Magnetococcus sp. PR-3: one gene and its partner. The protein of the gene in region 1 interacts with the protein of each later gene in a pairwise test. Links are inferred from orthologs where the notes say so. Each region holds a gene or a part of one and is shown on either strand. Other genes may lie near its edges.

Evidence for each region.
Region 2: the proteins of secD (region 1) and pheT interact in binary tests that used the Escherichia coli proteins (3 or more experiments, as listed by UniProt). The link is inferred for Magnetococcus sp. PR-3 from one-to-one orthologs.

Annotation. Positions count from the first base shown.
Region 1 is NZ_JBAHUQ010000028.1:2,094-5,580, reverse strand. The notes cover bases 259-3,173. They hold secD (protein translocase subunit SecD), read left to right. Parts: upstream 259-883; coding sequence 884-2,464; downstream 2,465-3,173. Other genes in these bases: secF (protein translocase subunit SecF), read left to right, coding at 2,476-3,173; yajC (preprotein translocase subunit YajC), read left to right, coding at 385-786. Outside these bases: V5T57_RS14730 (c-type heme family protein), read left to right, coding at 1-160; more of secF, read left to right, coding at 3,174-3,417. UniProt on the Escherichia coli protein: Part of the Sec protein translocase complex. Interacts with the SecYEG preprotein conducting channel. SecDF uses the proton motive force (PMF) to complete protein translocation after the ATP-dependent function of SecA.
Region 2 is NZ_JBAHUQ010000005.1:45,276-48,641, forward strand. Bases 1-3,080 are described here. They hold pheT (phenylalanine--tRNA ligase subunit beta), read left to right. Parts: upstream 1-383; coding sequence 384-2,777; downstream 2,778-3,080. Other genes in these bases: pheS (phenylalanine--tRNA ligase subunit alpha), read left to right, coding at 1-297; V5T57_RS05205 (sensor domain-containing protein), read right to left, coding at 2,925-3,080. Also shown: more of V5T57_RS05205, read right to left, coding at 3,081-3,366.

The DNA of each region.
Region 1 (3,487 bases):
GGCGATACCTATTGTGGCGTTAACCGCCCATGCTTCCAGTGATGACCGCCACAAAGCGGTCGAGGCTGGATGCAATGATCATGTAACCAAACCCCTTAAAAAAACACGTTTGTTGGATATCCTAGCCCGTTATCAGGCCGAAACCCCCAGGCATGGGTAGGGGGTGGTTTTCTCTTTAAGCGCCCAATGTTTGCTTATGGGTCCGTGGGGGGCTTTAAATTTAGGCTAAAACGGTCGTGAATTGGCGGTTAATGTGGGCAGTAGGTGAGAAACCGTGTTGAAAAGGGTAAAAACCTGCAAGCTGTCCTTTTGTTTTAAGGGGGAATGCTGGTAAGATCCTCTGTTCCTTTTGTCACTTCCATCCTTTCGTCCAGTGAGGAAACGATGTTGGATTTTCTAATTGCACCTGCTTATGCCCAAGGCGCCCCTTCTCAAGGTGGTGGTTTTGAGTCCCTGATCTTTATGGTCTTGCTTTTTGTGATGCTCTACTTCTTGTTGATTCGTCCTCAACAGAAGCAGGTTAAACAGCATAAAGAGATGGTCACTAATCTCACCCGTGGTGACCGTATTATGACCTCTGGTGGTTTGATCGGTAAGATCCACCGTGTAGATGAAGCCAATGATGAGCTGACCGTTGAGGTTGGTGAAGTCGATATTGATGGAAAAAATCGCAAGCCGGTTCGCCTGCGTTTAGGGCGTGGCAATGTGGCTAAAGTCCTAGATAAGACGATGCCTGGTGAAGCAGAAGAAAAAGAAGAGAAAGAAGAGGAGAACAAAGAGGCTTGATGTTGGCCCTCTTTGTTTGACTTACGCGGATAAATAGAGCCCCTGGCAGCGCATCAAAGCGGCCAGGGGCTCTTAGAGTATTTAAAGGATTGGTGTCATGCGACAGCAACCGCGCTGGAAACTGTATCTAGTCTTACTGGTAGCATTAGGCTCTATCTACTATGCACTGCCCAGCATTCTTGGGGGCGGGAACATCCCCAGTTGGATGTCCCAGAAGGTGATTCATCAAGGGCTGGACCTGCAAGGGGGCCTCTATCTACTTTATGATGTAAAGGTAGAAGAGGCTGTTAAACAGGCTGCCAACAATATGGTGGATACAGCCCGTAATGTGTTGCGTAAAGAGCGTCAACGCTACCGGGGCATTGAACAAGTGGGTGCAGACCGAGTGGTTGTGCGTTTGACCCCTAAATCAGATGCACCGCGTATGGTCTCCCTCTTAAAAGAGGAGATGCGTGAATCGGATGTCGAGCATTTTCAGCCTGAAGCCCAAATTCGCTTAACCTTAGGTGAGGCGGAAAAGGAAGAGATCCGTAAGTATGCGGTGGATCAGGCGATTGAGATCATCCGTAACCGTATTGATGCCTTTGGTGTCTCTGAACCCAGTATCCAGAAGCAGGGCAAGCGGCGGATTATTGTGCAGTTGCCCGGTGTTGAAAATCCTGAGCGTGCCAAGGGCCTGATCGGTCGGACCGCACGTTTGGACTTTAAACTGGTCAATGAAAAAGCTGATCTGGGCCGTGCGCTTGAAGGGCGTGTTCCCCCAGATAGTTTGTTGATGTATGAAGAGCGTGGGGGGCGTGAAGGGGATAAGCAGGAGTATCCTCTGGTCGTGTTGAAACGTACTGTGCTTTCGGGCCAGCATATTCAAAATGCCCAAACCACCTTTAATGAATACAACGAGCCCATTGTCTCGATTAAGTTTGATGGGGTCGGGGGGCGTAAATTCTCTCAGATCACCGGCGAACATATTAAAGAGCGTTTGGCGATTGTACTGGATGGTAAGGTGCAGAGTGCGCCGGTTATTCAGGATAAAATTGCCGGGGGACGGGCAACCATTTCAGGCTCCTTCACACGTGAAGAGGCCCATGACTTGGCCATCGTCTTGCGCGCTGGTGCCTTACCGGCTCCCTTGGTGATCTTAGAGGAGCGTTCCGTAGGTCCTACCTTGGGTGCAGACTCCGTTGCCCAGGGTCTGGAATCTATTCTCATTGGTGGGGTTTTGGTTATTGTCTTTATGGTGCTTTACTATAAAGGCTTTGGTCTGCTGGCCAACCTCGCGGTTATGCTCAACGTTAGTATTCTCATGACCTTGTTGGCGGTTATGCAGGCAACCTTAACCCTGCCCGGTATTGCGGGTGCGGTGTTGTTGCTGGGTATGGCTGTGGATGCCAACGTGCTCATTTTTGAGCGGATTCGTGAAGAGCTTCGCCTGGGTAAATCCCCTCTGGCTGCGATTGACCATGGCTATGGCAAGGCGTTTTCAACCATTTTGGATGCAAACATCACAACCTTGATCACAGCGGTCATCCTCTATCAATTTGGTACAGGTCCGGTTCGGGGGTTTGCGGTGACGCTCTCCATCGGTCTGTTGGCCTCCATGTTTACGGCTATTTTTGTGACTCGTGTTGTTTTGGCTGAGTTTGTGAAAAATCGTCGTATCAAGAAGCTGAGCATCTAGGGAGGCTAATCATGCAAATTTTTGGAAAAGCGCCCCACTTTAACTTTATTGGTAAGCGCAAGCTGGCCATGATCGCCTCGATTGTGATGGTTGTGCTGAGTCTGGGCTCTTTGCTGACGCAGGGCTTGAACTTTGGTATCGACTTTGCCGGTGGTACCTTGATCCAAGTGCGGTTTGATAAAGCGATGGATCTTGCCCCTGTGCGTAAAGCCATTGCCCCGATTGAGTTGGGCGATACGGTTGTACAGTCGTTTGGTGCCCCTGAAGAGGTACTGATCCGGGTTGAAAAACAGGGCAAAAGCAATGAAGCTCAGCAGGCCATTGTGAATGATGTGATGGCGGCTCTTAAGCCATTAGCCGGTGACAATGGTGTTGAGATGCGCCGGGTGGAGTTTGTGGGTCCCCAGGTTGGCGAAGAGCTGACCGAAAAGGGGATGTTGGCCATGTTGTATGCCATGATCGCTATCCTCATCTATATCTCTATCCGTTTTGAACTGCGTTTTGCGTTAGGTGCCGTCGCGGCGTTGGTGCACGATGTTATCTTGACCATGGGCTTTTTCTCTATTTTGCAGAAGGAGTTTACGCTGGTGGTTGTCGCGGCGCTGTTGACCGTTGTGGGTTACTCTCTAAACGATACCATTGTGGTGTATGACCGCATTCGTGAAGAGATGAAGCGTATGAAACGTCAACCGCTGACCAACATTATCAATGAAGCGGTTAACCGTACACTGGCCCGGACATTGGTGACCTCGTTGACCACCATTTTGGTGCTGCTGGCACTCTTCTTCCTGGGGGGGGCTGTGATCCATGACTTTGCCTTGACCTTGTTGTTTGGTGTGGTCATTGGTACCTACTCCTCAATCTTTGTGGCCAGTCCTTTGGTCTTGTGGTTGGATCCCGCTAAGCGAAAAAAGATTGCGGATGAGGCGGAAGCATCTAAAGAAGGTGCCTGACACGATCCAAGGTTTTGGTGACAGCAGGAACAAAATAGGGCAACATGATAGGGCTGTAAGATTCGGGGTG
Region 2 (3,366 bases), on another replicon or contig:
CGTCCCTCCTTCTTCCCTTTTACTGAGCCTTCGGCCGAAGTGGATATGGCTTGTCTGTTCTGTAACGGTAAAGGGTGCCGTATCTGTAAGGGCACCGGCTGGTTAGAGGTGTTGGGGTGTGGCATGATCCACCCTGAAGTGATGAAAAATGTGGGTATGGATACCGAGATCTACTCGGGCTTTGCCTTCGGTATGGGGGTTGAGCGCTTGGGTATGCTCAAATACGGTATCAACGACCTGCGCACCTTCTTTGAGAATGATGTGCGCTTCCTCTCCCGACATGCGGTGTCGTCCTAAACGGGATTGAGGTACTGGGTCGGGGCCTAAGCCCTAAGCAGAAAAGACCGGTGGAAACACCGTTTTAAGATAAGAGAGTAGAGAGCATGAAATTCACCGAACAGTGGCTACGTGAACAAATTGATACCCGTCTGACCCGTGATGAGATCAGTAAAACCCTGACCATGGCCGGTCTGGAGGTTGATGGGGCTGAAGATCTGGGTAAAGGGCTTGATAAAGTTCAGGTTGGTACGTTGGAAGTGGTGGCTCAGCACCCCAATGCAGACCGTCTTACCTGCTGTAAAGTGCGGGTAGGTGATGCGCTGTTAAATATTGTCTGTGGGGCCAAAAACCATAAACAGGGCGATAAAGTTGCGGTGGCTCGGGATGGTGCAGAGCTGCCCAACGGCTTAAAAATCAAAAAAGGTAAGCTGCGTGGTGAACCATCAGAAGGCATGCTCTGTTCCCTGACAGAGTTGGGCATGGCAGAAGCCTCTGAAGGGATTATTATTCTTCCACCTGAGGCCCAAGAAGGGGCCACCATGGTGGAGATCTTTGAGCGCAATGATATCTGCTTTGAGCTGGGCATTACGCCCAACCGTGGTGACTGTTTGGGGGTACGTGGTATTGCTCGGGATCTGGCTGCGGTAACGGGTGAGGCGCTAACACCTATGGCGGTGGCTATCGCTGAAGATACTTCCGTCGCGACGGTTGAGGTGCAGATTGAAGATGGCGAAGGGTGCCCACGTTACGCAGGGCGTGTGGTGGAAGGGGTTAAGGTTGGTCCCAGCCCAGACTGGTTACGGAACCGTTTGGAGTCTGTTGGGCTACGTAGCATCAATAATGTGGTGGATATCACCAACTATGTGATGTTGGAGCTTAACCAACCCATGCATGCGTTTGACTTAAGTACCCTGGCTGCACCCATTGTGGTGCGTCGCGCCGCGGCGGGTGAAAAACTCACCACGTTGGATGAGGCTGAGCGTGAGTTAACCGATCAAATGACGCTCATTGCCGACCAAAAGCGTGGTTTGGCTGTCGCCGGTGTGATGGGTGGCTTGAACTCAGGTGTAACCGAGCAGACGACCACAATCTTTTTAGAGTCTGCCTATTTCAACCCTGTTCGTACGGCCCGTACAGGACGCCGTTTAAACCTTATTACCGACTCCCGGCACCGGTTTGAGCGGGGTACCGACCCCATGGGTGTGCAACTGGCCTTGGATCGTGCCACACAGTTGGTGCAAGAGCTGTGTGGGGGTAGCGCGGGTGTGACAACGTTGACCGATGCGGGCACCTGGACCCGGAATGCCCCGGTTGCTTACCGTCATGTGCGGTGTAATGCACTGAGTGGTATGAACCTGGAGCAGCCCCAGCATGAGACCTATTTAAAGGCCATTGGCTGTGTGGTGGTTGAAAAACCAGCCGATGTTGATGAGGTAGAAGGTGCGGTCTGGTATCTGCCCCCCACCCACCGTCATGACCTGGTCCGGGAAGAGGATTTGGTGGAGGAGGTTGTTCGCCTGTTTGGCTATGATAACGTACCCACCGAACTGCCCAGTGGCGCGGTGGCCAGCCATCAAGACAGTGCGGAACGGCAACTGGCCAAACGTATGCGCAAAGCCTTAACAGGTTTGGGTTATCTGGAGGCGGTTAACTACGCTTTTGTGGCACCAGAGGTTCAGGCACGCTTTGATGCAGGGGTTGAGCCTGTTGCTCTCGTTAATCCACTGTCTGAAGAGCAATCGCGTATGCGTACCTCTATTATGGCAGGTTTGGTTGAAGCGGTTCGTCGCAATATCAGCCGTGGTAATGATGGTCTACGTCTGTTTGAAATGGGCCATATCTTCCTGCTGGACGGAGAAGGTCAGGTCCAGGAAGAGGAGCGGTTGGCGCTGGTCTTGGCCGGTAGTGGCACGTCGCGTATTTGGCATACCGATCAGCGTGTATGGGACTTCTTTGATCTAAAAGGTGATCTGCAGACCCTGGTCAGCCGTTTGGAGTCAGCTGAACCCCGTTATGTGCCCGGTGGGCCTGAGTTCTTGCACCCTGGTCGTAAGTCGGAGATCCATCTGCGGGGCAAGGTGGCGGGCTGGATGGGTGAAATGCACCCCTCTTTGCGTGAAGCGTTGGATCTGGATCAGCCCGTATTGATGTTGGAGATCCGTAGTGATGCGCTGGCTGCTGTGGCCAAGAAGGGGGCTGCGCAGGTCAGTAAATTCCAGGCGGTTACCCGTGATTTTGCCTTTGTGGTGGATCGGGATACCCCTGCCTCCTCTATTTTGGATAGTGCCCGCGGTGTGGCCAAACAACTTGTACGTGACGTGCAGTTGTTTGATGTCTATACCGGAGAGCATGTGGCAGAGGATAAAAAGAGTATCGCCTTTGGTCTGGTGTTGCAGGCGGATGACCGCACATTGGAAGAGGCCGAGATTAATGATGTCATGGCCAAAGTGACCGCTAAGCTGGAGAAACAGTTTAAGGCTGAACTACGTGCGGGCTAACCTGGCCAAGGTTGATCGGGTCGATATCCGTCTGATACATAGCGCCTGTTGACGGGCTTGCTCGGTTACATAATTTACGTATAAAAACCCCCGTTATCCTTAGATAGCGGGGGTTTTTTATAGAGTGTGGCAGCCTGCTCTCTCGCACTATGGTAGAGCCTCAGCGGGTTCCTGTGCCTGAAGCAGTGCGGTAATCTCGTGGGCAGGTTTGGGTTTGCTATACAAGTAACCTTGTACCTGTTGGCAGTGTTTTTCCTTCAGAAAGTCGGCTTGTTCCTGGTTTTCAACCCCTTCTGCAATCACCTCTAGCCCCAGGCTTTGAGCCATGGAGATCACCGATGTAACGATGGCGGCATCGTCTGAATCGGTGGTGAGGTCACGGACAAAGGTTTGATCGATCTTTAAGGTGTGAATGGGGAATTTTTTTAGATAGGTCAGGGATGAGTAGCCGGTACCAAAATCATCAATAGAGATATGGACACCCATGTGGCAGATTTCATGAAGCAGGCTGACCGCTTGTTCGGGGTCTTCCATCATCATGCTTTCTGTAATTTCTAACTCAAGTCCATTGGGGTCAAGCTGGGTTGTA